Regions from separate parts of the Sphingobium sp. LB126 genome, predicted to be linked through region 2. Evidence: predicted binding sites of a transcription regulator. Region 2 holds the regulator's gene; each other region holds the start of a gene.

Region 1 (3,274 bases), 680 kb from region 2:
CTCGCCCTTGTGCGGCCGGGCGACGAGGTGCTGGTCCTGGCACCACTTTACGACGCCTATCTGCCGCTGATCGAGCGGGCGGGCGGGGTGGCGAGCGTCCTGCGCCTCACACCGCCCGCATGGAGGATCACGCGCGAGGCGTTGGCGGCGGCCGTCACCGAAAAGACCCGCTTCCTGTTGATGAACAATCCGGTGAATCCGACCGGCATCGCCCTGCGCGACGAGGAACTGGCGCTGCTGGCCGAATATTGCGTGACCCGCGATCTGATCGCGATCTGCGACGAAGTGTGGGAGCATGTCACCTTCGACGATATCGCGCACAAACCGCTGATGGGCTTTCCCGGCATGCGGGATCGCACGGTGAAGATCGGATCGGCGGGCAAGATATTCTCGGTCACCGGCTGGAAGGTCGGCTGGATGTGCGCCGCGCCCGCCATCGCCACATTGCTCGCCCGTGCACATCAGTTCATCACCTTCACCACCCCGCCCCATCTGCAATGGGCGGTGGCCGAAGGGCTGGCGCAGCCGGAAAGCTGGTTCACCGCGATGCGCGCCGATTATCAGGCCTCGCGCGACCGGCTGGTGGAGGGGCTGCGCGCGGCGGGCTATGTCGTGAACGCCAGCGCCGCGACCTGGTTCGTGACCATCGATCTGCCGGCTTCTGGCATCGTGCTGGACGACGTGACCTTCTGCGAGCGGATCATCGATGAGGCGGGCGTCGCCGCCATCCCGATTTCCGCCTTCTACCCCGCGCATCCGGTGACGCACCTGGTCCGCCTCTGCTTTTCCAAATCGGACACGGTACTGGATCAGGCGGTGACCCGCCTCGCCGCCTTTCGCGCTTCGTCGGCCTGAGCGCGCCGCAGGAGAGCCGCGCCCAGGACCAGCATCGCGATCAGCAACAGCAGTTGCATGGCCAGCATGGCGGCCGGCGCCAGGGCGCTCAGCACCGCTATCTTCTGAAATGCCTGCACCACCAGCACGAAGAGGTTGAGCCACAGCGCCACGGTCGCGCTGACCGCATAGGCTGCCCGCGCCCAGCCTGCCCGGTCGAGGGCGAACAGCGCGACAAAGGCCGCCGCGAGGGCAAGGGTAGAGATCACACCCACCCCGATCGCGGGGGTGAAACCGTGGAACGGGAAGAGAAAACCGCTAAGACTGGTGAGCAGCGTCGACACCAGGAAGATCGCCTGCGTGCGCGGCACCCACCAACCCCGGGCCAGGGCCGGAAGTGCGATCAGGCCACTCGATATGCCGATCAGGCTGACGCCGACATGCAGCGCGATGAACTGCGGCAGAGAAAGAAAGTCGAGGATCATGACGCCTCCCTTCAGCAGCGGAGCGGCATGGCGCGCCCCTCATGCGCCCGCCCTGGGCCCGTGCTTCCCCCTCATACACTTTCAGCAGGGCGGGGAACACGGCATTGATGCCCGTGGAGTGGATGCCATGACGTCATGCCGCTTCCGCCGCCCGCGATCACCGATCTTGACATGACGAGGCTTGCGGCGATGACACCGCCCCGCTAGGTTCACCTTTCGTTCCATAAAGGGGTATCCATGAACAGCCTGGCCGTCATTCTCTCGCTCATCGCACTGGTCGTCGGACTGGGCCTGGGCTGGTTGCTGAGGGGCAAGTCGGTCGCGCCGCTGGCGGCGGAAAAGGCCGATCTGGCGGACAAGCTCGACATCGCCTCGGCCCAGCGCAACGCGGCGCTTCAGGAACTGGTCGTGGCTCAGGAGCGTACGGCACAGGCGGCGGAACTGGCGCAGAAGCTGGAGACGGAACGCTCGGCAAGGGAAGTCGCGGCGCGCGAACTGGCGGCTCTGCGATCCGATACCCAAGCACGGGCGGAAGCGTTCGAAGCGCAGATCGCCGCGCTCAAGGATGCCAAGGAACAGCTTTCGGCGCAGTTCAGCGAGATTGGCGGCAAGCTGCTGCATCAGGCGCAGAGCCATTTCCTCGAACGCGCCGACCAGCGCATGGCGCAGGCGCATGAAAAGAGCGAGGCACAGCTCAAGCAATTGCTCCACCCGGTCAACGAGACGATCCAGCGCTATGACCAGAAGATCACCCAGATCGAGCAGCAGCGCACAGAGGCCTATGGCATCCTGCGCGGCGAGATCGAATCGATGAAGACGGGTCAGGAAGCGGTGCGGGCCGAGGCGCAGCGGCTGGTCGATTCGCTGCGCCATGCACCCAAGGCGCGTGGACGCTGGGGCGAACAGCAGTTGCGCAACGTCCTCGAAACCTGCGGCCTCAGCGAACATGTCGATTTCGAAACCGAAGTCAGCGTGGAGGGCGAGGATGGCCGGCTGCGCCCCGACGCCATCCTGCGCGTCCCCGGTGGGCGAGCGCTGGTGATCGATGCCAAGGTGTCGTTGAATGCCTATCAGGACGCCTATGGCGCGGAGAGCGATGAGGAGAAGAAGCGCTTCCTGTCCGCCCACACCGCCGCGATGCGCGCCCATGTCGAGACGCTGGGGCGGAAAAGCTATGCTGACCAGTTCGACGAGGCGCCCGATTATGTCATCATGTTCGTGCCGGGTGAACATTTCCTCTCGGCCGCGCTGGAACATGATCCGCAGCTTTGGGACTATGCCTTCGGCAAGCGGGTGCTGCTGGCGACCCCGACCAACCTCATCGCCATCGCCCGCACCGTCGCAGCCGTCTGGCGACAGGAGAAGATGGCGGACGAGGCCAAGCGGATCGGCGCGCTGGGCAAGGAACTTTATGAACGGCTTGCCGCAGCCGCAGGGTCGCTCAAGAAGCTCGGCAACCGGCTCAACGGCGCGGTGGCCGACTATAACAGCTTCGTCGGCAGTTTCGAAAGCCGGGTGCTGGTGACGGGCCGCAAGCTGCGCGACCTCAATATCGAAACCGGCGGCAAGGAACTGGAAGAGCTTGAGCCGGTGGAAGCGCTCGTCCGCGAGCCCGCCTCGGCCGAAGCCGTCCGTGCATTGCCGGAGGCCCTGCCCGATGCCGCGGAATAGGATCATAATTATTAGCATCCTAATTATAAGGCTTCAGCCACCTACATATGATCCAGCCCGTTAAGGAATTTCAGGGAGGTTTGATCATCGATGAAATTTGCCCCCGCCAGCGCCAACTGGCATGGGCGGAAGCATGAATCGAATTGGCCTTCTGGGCGGCTCCTTCAATCCGGCGCATGGTGGGCATCGAGCCATTTCGCTGTTCGCGATGCATGCGCTGGACCTTGATGAAGTCTGGTGGCTGGTATCGCCCGGCAATCCGCTGAAGCCCAGGGCCGGCATGG
Region 2 (3,274 bases):
GCTGGATTGGCCGTTGATGCTGATCGCGGCGGGCGGCGGCGCGCTTGCGGGCATCGGCTATACATTGCTGACCGGAGCGGAAGTGCCGACCGTGCGGTCCTGCGTCGCCGCCTTGCTGGTGCTGGGCGGGCTGGCCATGGGGCGGGACGCCATCACATTGCGGTTGGTTGCGGCCGGTGCGCTGGTGGTGCTGCTGGCCTGGCCGGAGGCGTTGGTGGGTCCCAGTTTCCAGATGAGCTTCGCCGCCGTGGTCGCGCTGGTCGCGTTGGGTGAGCATCCGCGTTTCCGGGGCTTCATCGCCGCACGGGAAGAGGCCAGTTGGCGTCGGTTGGGCCGGCACTTGCTGGCCATGCTGGCGACGGGGCTGGTGGTGGAACTGGTGCTTGCGCCGATCGCCATCTTCCATTTTCACAAGGCGGGAATGTTGGGGGCCATCGCCAATCTGGTGGCGATTCCGCTCACCACCTTTGTCATCATGCCGCTGGAAGCGCTCGCCTTGCTGTTCGATCTGTGTGGATGGGGCGCGCCCTTCTGGTGGCTCACTGCACGCGCGCTCGATCTGTTGCTGCTCGTTGCGCATGGGGTGGCGTCCAGTCCCTGGGCGATCATGCGATCATCCGCGCAGTCCGGCGGGATTTTCGCGCTGATCCTTGCAGGCCTGCTCTGGTGCCTGCTGTGGCGCAGCCGATGGCGCTGGGTAGGGCTGATCCCCGCGGCGGCGGGCGTAGCGATGATCCTGAAAAGCGGGCCGCCCACCTTGTTGATAACGGGAGACGGTCGTCATGTGGCGGTCCGGACCGCGAGCGGGGGCATGGCTATTTTGCGGGAGAGGGCCGGAGGCTATGTGCGCGATGCGCTCGCCGAAACCGCCGGCTATGACGGTATGCTGGAAGCGATGGCTGCCATGCCAGCATCGCGCTGTTCACCTGACCTTTGTGCGGTACGGTTGAAGGGCGATGGACGGAACTGGGACATACTGGTGACGCGGAGCAGCGCCAGGATCGAGAGCGGGGTGCTGGCCCGAGACTGTGCACGGGCGGATATCGTGATCAGCGACCGGTTCCTCCCCGTTTCCTGCCGTCCACGCTGGCTGAAAGCGGACCGGCGCCTGCTTGCGCGGACCGGAGGGCTGGCCATTGACCTCGAAGTCCCCTTCGTCCGCACCGTCAGAAGCGTGGATGACGAGCATCCCTGGATTGCGCGGTCCGCGTTCAGGCTGCGCCGATCCTCTCAATTATAGCGGCGCAGCAATCCTGCGAGCTTGCCCTGGATGCGGACCTGCTGCGGATCGTAGATTTGCGGCTCATAGGCGCTGTTCGCCGGATCGAGCCGGACCTTGGGTCCTTCGCGCCGGAAATATTTGAGCGTCGCTTCGCTGTCGTCGATCAGGGCAACGACGATCTGTCCTTCCCGCGCGACGTCGGTTCGCTGGATCAATGCGAAGTCGCCGTCGAGAATGCCCGCCTCCATCATGGAATCACCCGCAACCTCCAGCGCATAATGGTCGCCGGAACCCAGCAGCGCCGCCGGCACGGAGAGCATGTTCTGCCCTTCCAGGGCCTCGATCGGCACGCCCGCCGCAATCCGTCCGTGCAGAGGGATTTCCAGCACGTCATTGGCGGCGATCGGAGCGCTTGCCACCAGTTGCGGCTTGGGCGGCGTGATGACTTTCGGCGCATTGCGATGCATGGCCTCGGGAAGTTTCAGAACCTCCAGCGCGCGGGCGCGGTTGGGCAGCCGACGGATGAAACCGCGCTCCTCCAGCGCATTGATCAGGCGATGGATGCCGGATTTGGACCTGAGATCCAGCGCTTCCTTCATTTCCTCGAAGGACGGGGACACGCCTCCCTCCTCCAGCCGGGTCTGAATGAAGCTCAGCAATTCCTGTTGCTTGATGGTCAACATGCCTGCTTGCCCTCCTTGGAACGGATGGAGAACGCATAGGAAACGAAAAAGGGGAAGTCAAGCGCTTGGTTATTATCCCCTTGAAACAAGTAAGCGGATATGGCATAGAATAGGCATGAGCAACAAAGCCCCTACGCTGCGCCAGTTCCAAGACCGCTTCCCGACTGAGGATAGCTGCCTCGATCATCTGATGCGCGTCCGCTACGGGAACCGCCATGATTGCGAGAAGTGCGGCAAGTCGGCTCATTTCTACCGCGTGAAGGGCCGCCGCTCCTACGCTTGCGAGTATTGCGGCGCGCAGGTTTACCCGACTGCTGGAACGCCCTTTGACCGCACTCGCACCAGTCTGCGCGATTGGTTCTTTGTCATGTTCCAGTTCTGCGCTTCGCGGAACGGCGTTGCCGCCAAGGAAGTCGAGCGCCAGCTAGGCGTGACCTACAAGACTGCTTGGCGCATGTGCCACATGATCCGCGAATATATGGGACAATTTGACGGCGATGATCCGGTGGGCGGCTTCGGCAAGATCGTGGAAGTCGATGAAACCTACATCGGCGGCAAGCAGGAAGGTAAAGGCGCGGGTAACTACCGTGACAACAAGGCCATCGTGATCGGAATGCACGAGCGCAACGGCGACGTTATCACCCGCGTTGTTCCGAACCGGAAGCGCGCAACGCTGGAACCGCACGTTTTCAACAACGTGAAGCCCTACAGCGAAATCCACACGGACGAACTAATCAGCTACGATAATTTGGGCGAGTTCAAGGGCTACTGGCACAAGACCGTCAACCACAGCGCCGATCAGTATGTCGGCCCGACTGGAACGACCGTGAATGGCATCGAAGGTTTTTGGGCGCAGCTAAAGCGCGGGATCAACGGCACTCACATTCATGTCAGCGAGAAGCATCTTTCGAAGTATCTCGCGGAGTTCGAGTTTCGCCACAATATGCGCGACGTTCCGCATCTGATGCTGGATCGCCTAATGGTTTCTTTTTCCCGCTGACAGGCGCGTGGCCGTGGGCCATTGCATCTAGTAGTCGGTCGAAGCGCTTATTCGTATCATCCGTCATATCGGTAAATTCCAAGCTTGTTTTGTGCTGACGTATCAAAAACGTCATCGCCCTCCTCTTGGACATAGAGGCATGGCGAAAGCTTTTGGCCAACGTGACTGATCATTTCTATATAGATTTTTCTCCGCTGCGTCAGCCATCGCCCGTGACACTCAAGGATGGCTACGTTTCTCGACCCGCCAATAAAATTCTCTGTTTTGAGCGGCCCCCAGCCGCGCTTCCTTTTGTGATCCCATCCCGCTGTTGGGATGCCCATATCAACAATTGGAATATCAAGTGTCTGCCCCGCTTGGGCATTATAG
Region 3 (3,274 bases), 1.2 Mb from region 2:
GATCTCGTCAGGCGTGCCGGTCAGGCCGATCAGGCGAGGGTGGAACGCCGCGACATAGGTCTTGAGGACGGCGGGCGTGTCGCGCTCCGGATCGACGCTGATGAAGATCGGCTGGACCTTGGCGGCCAGGGCCGGCTTATCCTTCTCGAACTTCGCAAAACCCTGCGCGATGCGTTGCAGATCGACGGGGCAGACATCCGGGCAATAGGTATAGCCGAAATAGACGAGCCGGTATTTGCCCTTGAAATCCTCCCATCGGACCTTCTTTCCGTCCTGATCGGTCAGGGTGAAGGGCGCGCCGATGCTTGCCCCGTGCAGATCGCCCTGAACGCTCCCTTCCCCGCTTGATGCATTGCCGCCCGGCCCCATATTACAGGCGGCCAGCAGGGCGATCAGCGGCAGGACGAGCGAAATCAGAGCTTTGTTCATGGCGCCGCCAGCCATGCCCTGCTATGGCCCGATTTGCAAATCCCAACGGGGCTATGGACAAAATGACAGGATGTTTTCCGGCTTGGATGGGCGTTGGCCGCGCCGCCGCTCTGGCCCTGGCGCTGCTGTCGCCGGTCGCGGCCCAGGCGCAGTTTTCGGACAATTACAATTTTCTGAAGTCGGTCAAGGATGCCGACGGGCAGAAGGTGACCGACCTCATCCAGAAGCCCGGCTCCACCGTCATCAACAGCCGCGACGTCACCACGGGCGACACCGCGCTGCACCTGGTCGTCGCCCGGCGCGACAATACATGGCTGACCTTTTTGCTGGCCAAGGGCGCCAATCCGAACCTGACCGACAATAATGGCAATACCCCACTGATGGATGCGGTGCAGGCCCGTTTCGAGGAAGGAGCGCGCAGCCTGCTCACCTATAATGCCCAGGTCGACAAGGCCAATGGCAGCGGTGAAACCCCGCTGATCCGCGCGGTGCAGCTCCGCGATGTCGGGCTCGTCCGGCTGCTGGTGGCGCAGGGCGCCAATCCCGACAAACGCGATTCGATCGCCGGTATGTCGGCACGGGACTATGCAGAGCGCGATTCCCGCACGCCGGGGCTGGTGGAGGCGCTGAGCGCGGCCAAGACCGTGACTGCGCCCAAGGGCCCGGTACAGGGGCCAATATTCTGATTTCGGCCCGTTTCTGACCTTGCCAATCGCGTCACTCCGGATCAAGTCGGGGGTGACGTGCAATGGAAATGCCCGCCCTCACCCGCGCTACCAGCCCAGTTCCGCCGCATGATCCGGGTCTGTTATCGCCGTCAGCCGCCGCGCCGCGCGCCTGGCGAAGCGCAGCGTTTCCGCCTTGCGCCGCGCGGCGGCCAACGGTTCCATGGGCGCCGGCCGTACCAGTTCGGCGTCATATTGATCCGCGACGATCAACCCCGTCCGTCCCGGCCATAGCGCTTCGCTTTCAAACAGCGACAGGTCGAAACCCGACGGCACTGCCCAGAAATAGCGGTCGCAATAGTCGAAATAATCCGGCCATTTCATATCGCCGAGCAGGTCGGCGCGGCTGCACTTGATTTCCACGATGGTGATCCGCCCCGCCCCATCCAGCGCCATGATGTCGGCACGCCGGCCATTGGGCAGAGGCACTTCCAAAATCCCGCTCATGTCGTGCCGGAAGAACAGGCGCAGCGTGCCTCGCGCCACGGCCAGCGCCGTGCCGTCGGTCAAGGGTGAGCAACTGTCGGAAAGATCGGATTCCATTCCCGGTTCTTAGAACAGGAAGGGAACAAAAGAAAAGGGCCGATTCGGCAGACAACCGAACCGGCCCTTCTTCACCCCCTTCGCGCCTGGCGCGAAAGCGCGTCAGCGATAGAAGATATGATTGTCGATCGCGGCGAGCTGGCGCTTGCCCCAGCCCGGCGAAACGCGCCGCGCGTGGAAATAGAGCGCGCCCTCAGCCTTGCTGTCCCAGCTATCGTCCATCGCGATCTGGGCGATGGCGACGGCTTCGCGCCAGCTTTCGCTACCCAGCCGGATCGACGGCATACCATTGCCGCGCACGAAGCTGAACTGACCCGGCTGGTAGACGACGCCGCACAGGCTGTCGGCGAAGCGGCCGGATTTGGCACGATTGATGATGACGCGGGCAACGGCCAACTGGCCTTCAAGGCTTTCGCCCTTGGATTCGAAATAAACGGCGCCGGCCAGGCACTTCATGTCGCCTGCGACATCCTCAGGGGCGCCTTGCGCATCCACGAGGGCGGCGAGATTGTCGGCCTTCACATCGTCGCTGTTGGAAAGAGGGGCCAGCGGCTGCGCGATCTCGCGCGGCGCGGCAAAAGTGACGGCAGGCTTGACGCCGGCCGGAGCTGCATTGAGCTCAGTGATCCCCGGAAGGGACGTGACCGATGGAGCAGCTTCTGAAGCGCTCGACATGTCGGCCGCAGTGACCGCCGCGGTGGCGGAAAGGGCAAATGCCGCGATGATCGCAGCCTTGAGACGGAAACTCATTATAACTCAAAATCGTGCGGTTCTTGGCCGGGGACGTCAAAAAACCCCAAAATACACCGACGCCCGGCCGCCCCCCGTCTGCGTGTTTACCCGCATCCGCCCCCCATGGACGAAATCGGCAACCTGCGCGTTGAAAGCGTCGGAGGCCTGTGCCCGCGCGCGGAAAGTGAGTCAACGGTTAACAGATCGTTTCAGCGGCGAACCGTTCCGCATCCGCGATATCAAGCTCTATGACCCACAGATCGGGGTCCGAACGTCGCCGGCGCGCAAGATATTGCGCCATGGCCTCAGCGCCCTTTTCCGGCTCCGGACCGCAACGGGTGAGGCTATAGCCGCCCGCAAAGTCAGAAACGCGCTCGAAGAGGCCGAGTTCCCGTCCTTTTTCAAGCGCTTGAATCAGGATCGAACCGCTGATTTCATCGCCCTTGACGAGTATCGTGATAAAGCCGCCCTCCGCAGCGCTGCGCCGCAGCAGAATGCCGACCAGCATCGCGCTGGTCAGCCGAGCGCCGGTCGGTCGGTCAGGCGGCATAGCCCGGCAGCGAAGAGAGCGGGAATTGCGACCGCATGAAAGTACCAGTGCCGCGCCCGACCTCCTCGCCATCCGCAGCGATCAGGCTGGCTTCGGCCACATAGACCCGCCGCTTGCCGCTGATCCATCGCCCTTCGGCCCGGATGCGACCGGGTCCGATCGGCCGGGTGAACAGCAGGTTGAAGCTGGTCGTCAATAGGAACCGGTCGCTGACCAGACTGTTGGCGGCATAGAAGGCCGCATCGTCCAGCATCTTGAAATAAACGGTGCCATGTACCGCGCCGGCAGCATGAAA

The links. The regulator LexA, encoded in region 2, represses DNA repair genes until DNA is damaged. The targets are predictions, from matches to a motif close to GTTCCNCNCTTGTTCT.
Region 1: rmuC (DNA recombination protein RmuC) is a predicted target of LexA. The motif match lies at 1,527-1,542, and genes of this name have one in related genera.
Region 3: CAF53_RS07535 (MmcB family DNA repair protein) is a predicted target of LexA. The motif match lies at 1,709-1,724, and genes of this name have one in related genera.

The regions. Positions count from the first base shown of each region.
Region 1 is NZ_NETV01000001.1:2,104,866-2,108,139, reverse strand. Features, by position in the region: gene CAF53_RS10255 (aminotransferase) at 1-855, shown strand, start outside; gene CAF53_RS10250 (hypothetical protein) at 810-1,319, opposite strand; gene rmuC (DNA recombination protein RmuC) at 1,557-2,990, shown strand; gene CAF53_RS10240 (nicotinate-nucleotide adenylyltransferase) at 3,124-3,274, shown strand, end outside.
Region 2 is NZ_NETV01000001.1:2,781,351-2,784,624, forward strand. Features, by position in the region: gene CAF53_RS13655 (ComEC/Rec2 family competence protein) at 1-1,240, shown strand, start outside; gene lexA (transcriptional repressor LexA) at 1,231-1,905, opposite strand; gene CAF53_RS13665 (IS1595 family transposase) at 2,021-2,905, shown strand; gene CAF53_RS27100 (hypothetical protein) at 2,962-3,274, opposite strand, start outside.
Region 3 is NZ_NETV01000001.1:1,539,062-1,542,335, forward strand. Features, by position in the region: gene CAF53_RS07525 (SCO family protein) at 1-444, opposite strand, end outside; gene CAF53_RS07530 (ankyrin repeat domain-containing protein) at 516-1,115, shown strand; gene CAF53_RS07535 (MmcB family DNA repair protein) at 1,203-1,697, opposite strand; gene CAF53_RS07540 (cell wall hydrolase) at 1,800-2,447, opposite strand; gene CAF53_RS07545 (DUF1491 family protein) at 2,626-2,979, opposite strand; gene CAF53_RS07550 (PaaI family thioesterase) at 2,969-3,274, opposite strand, start outside.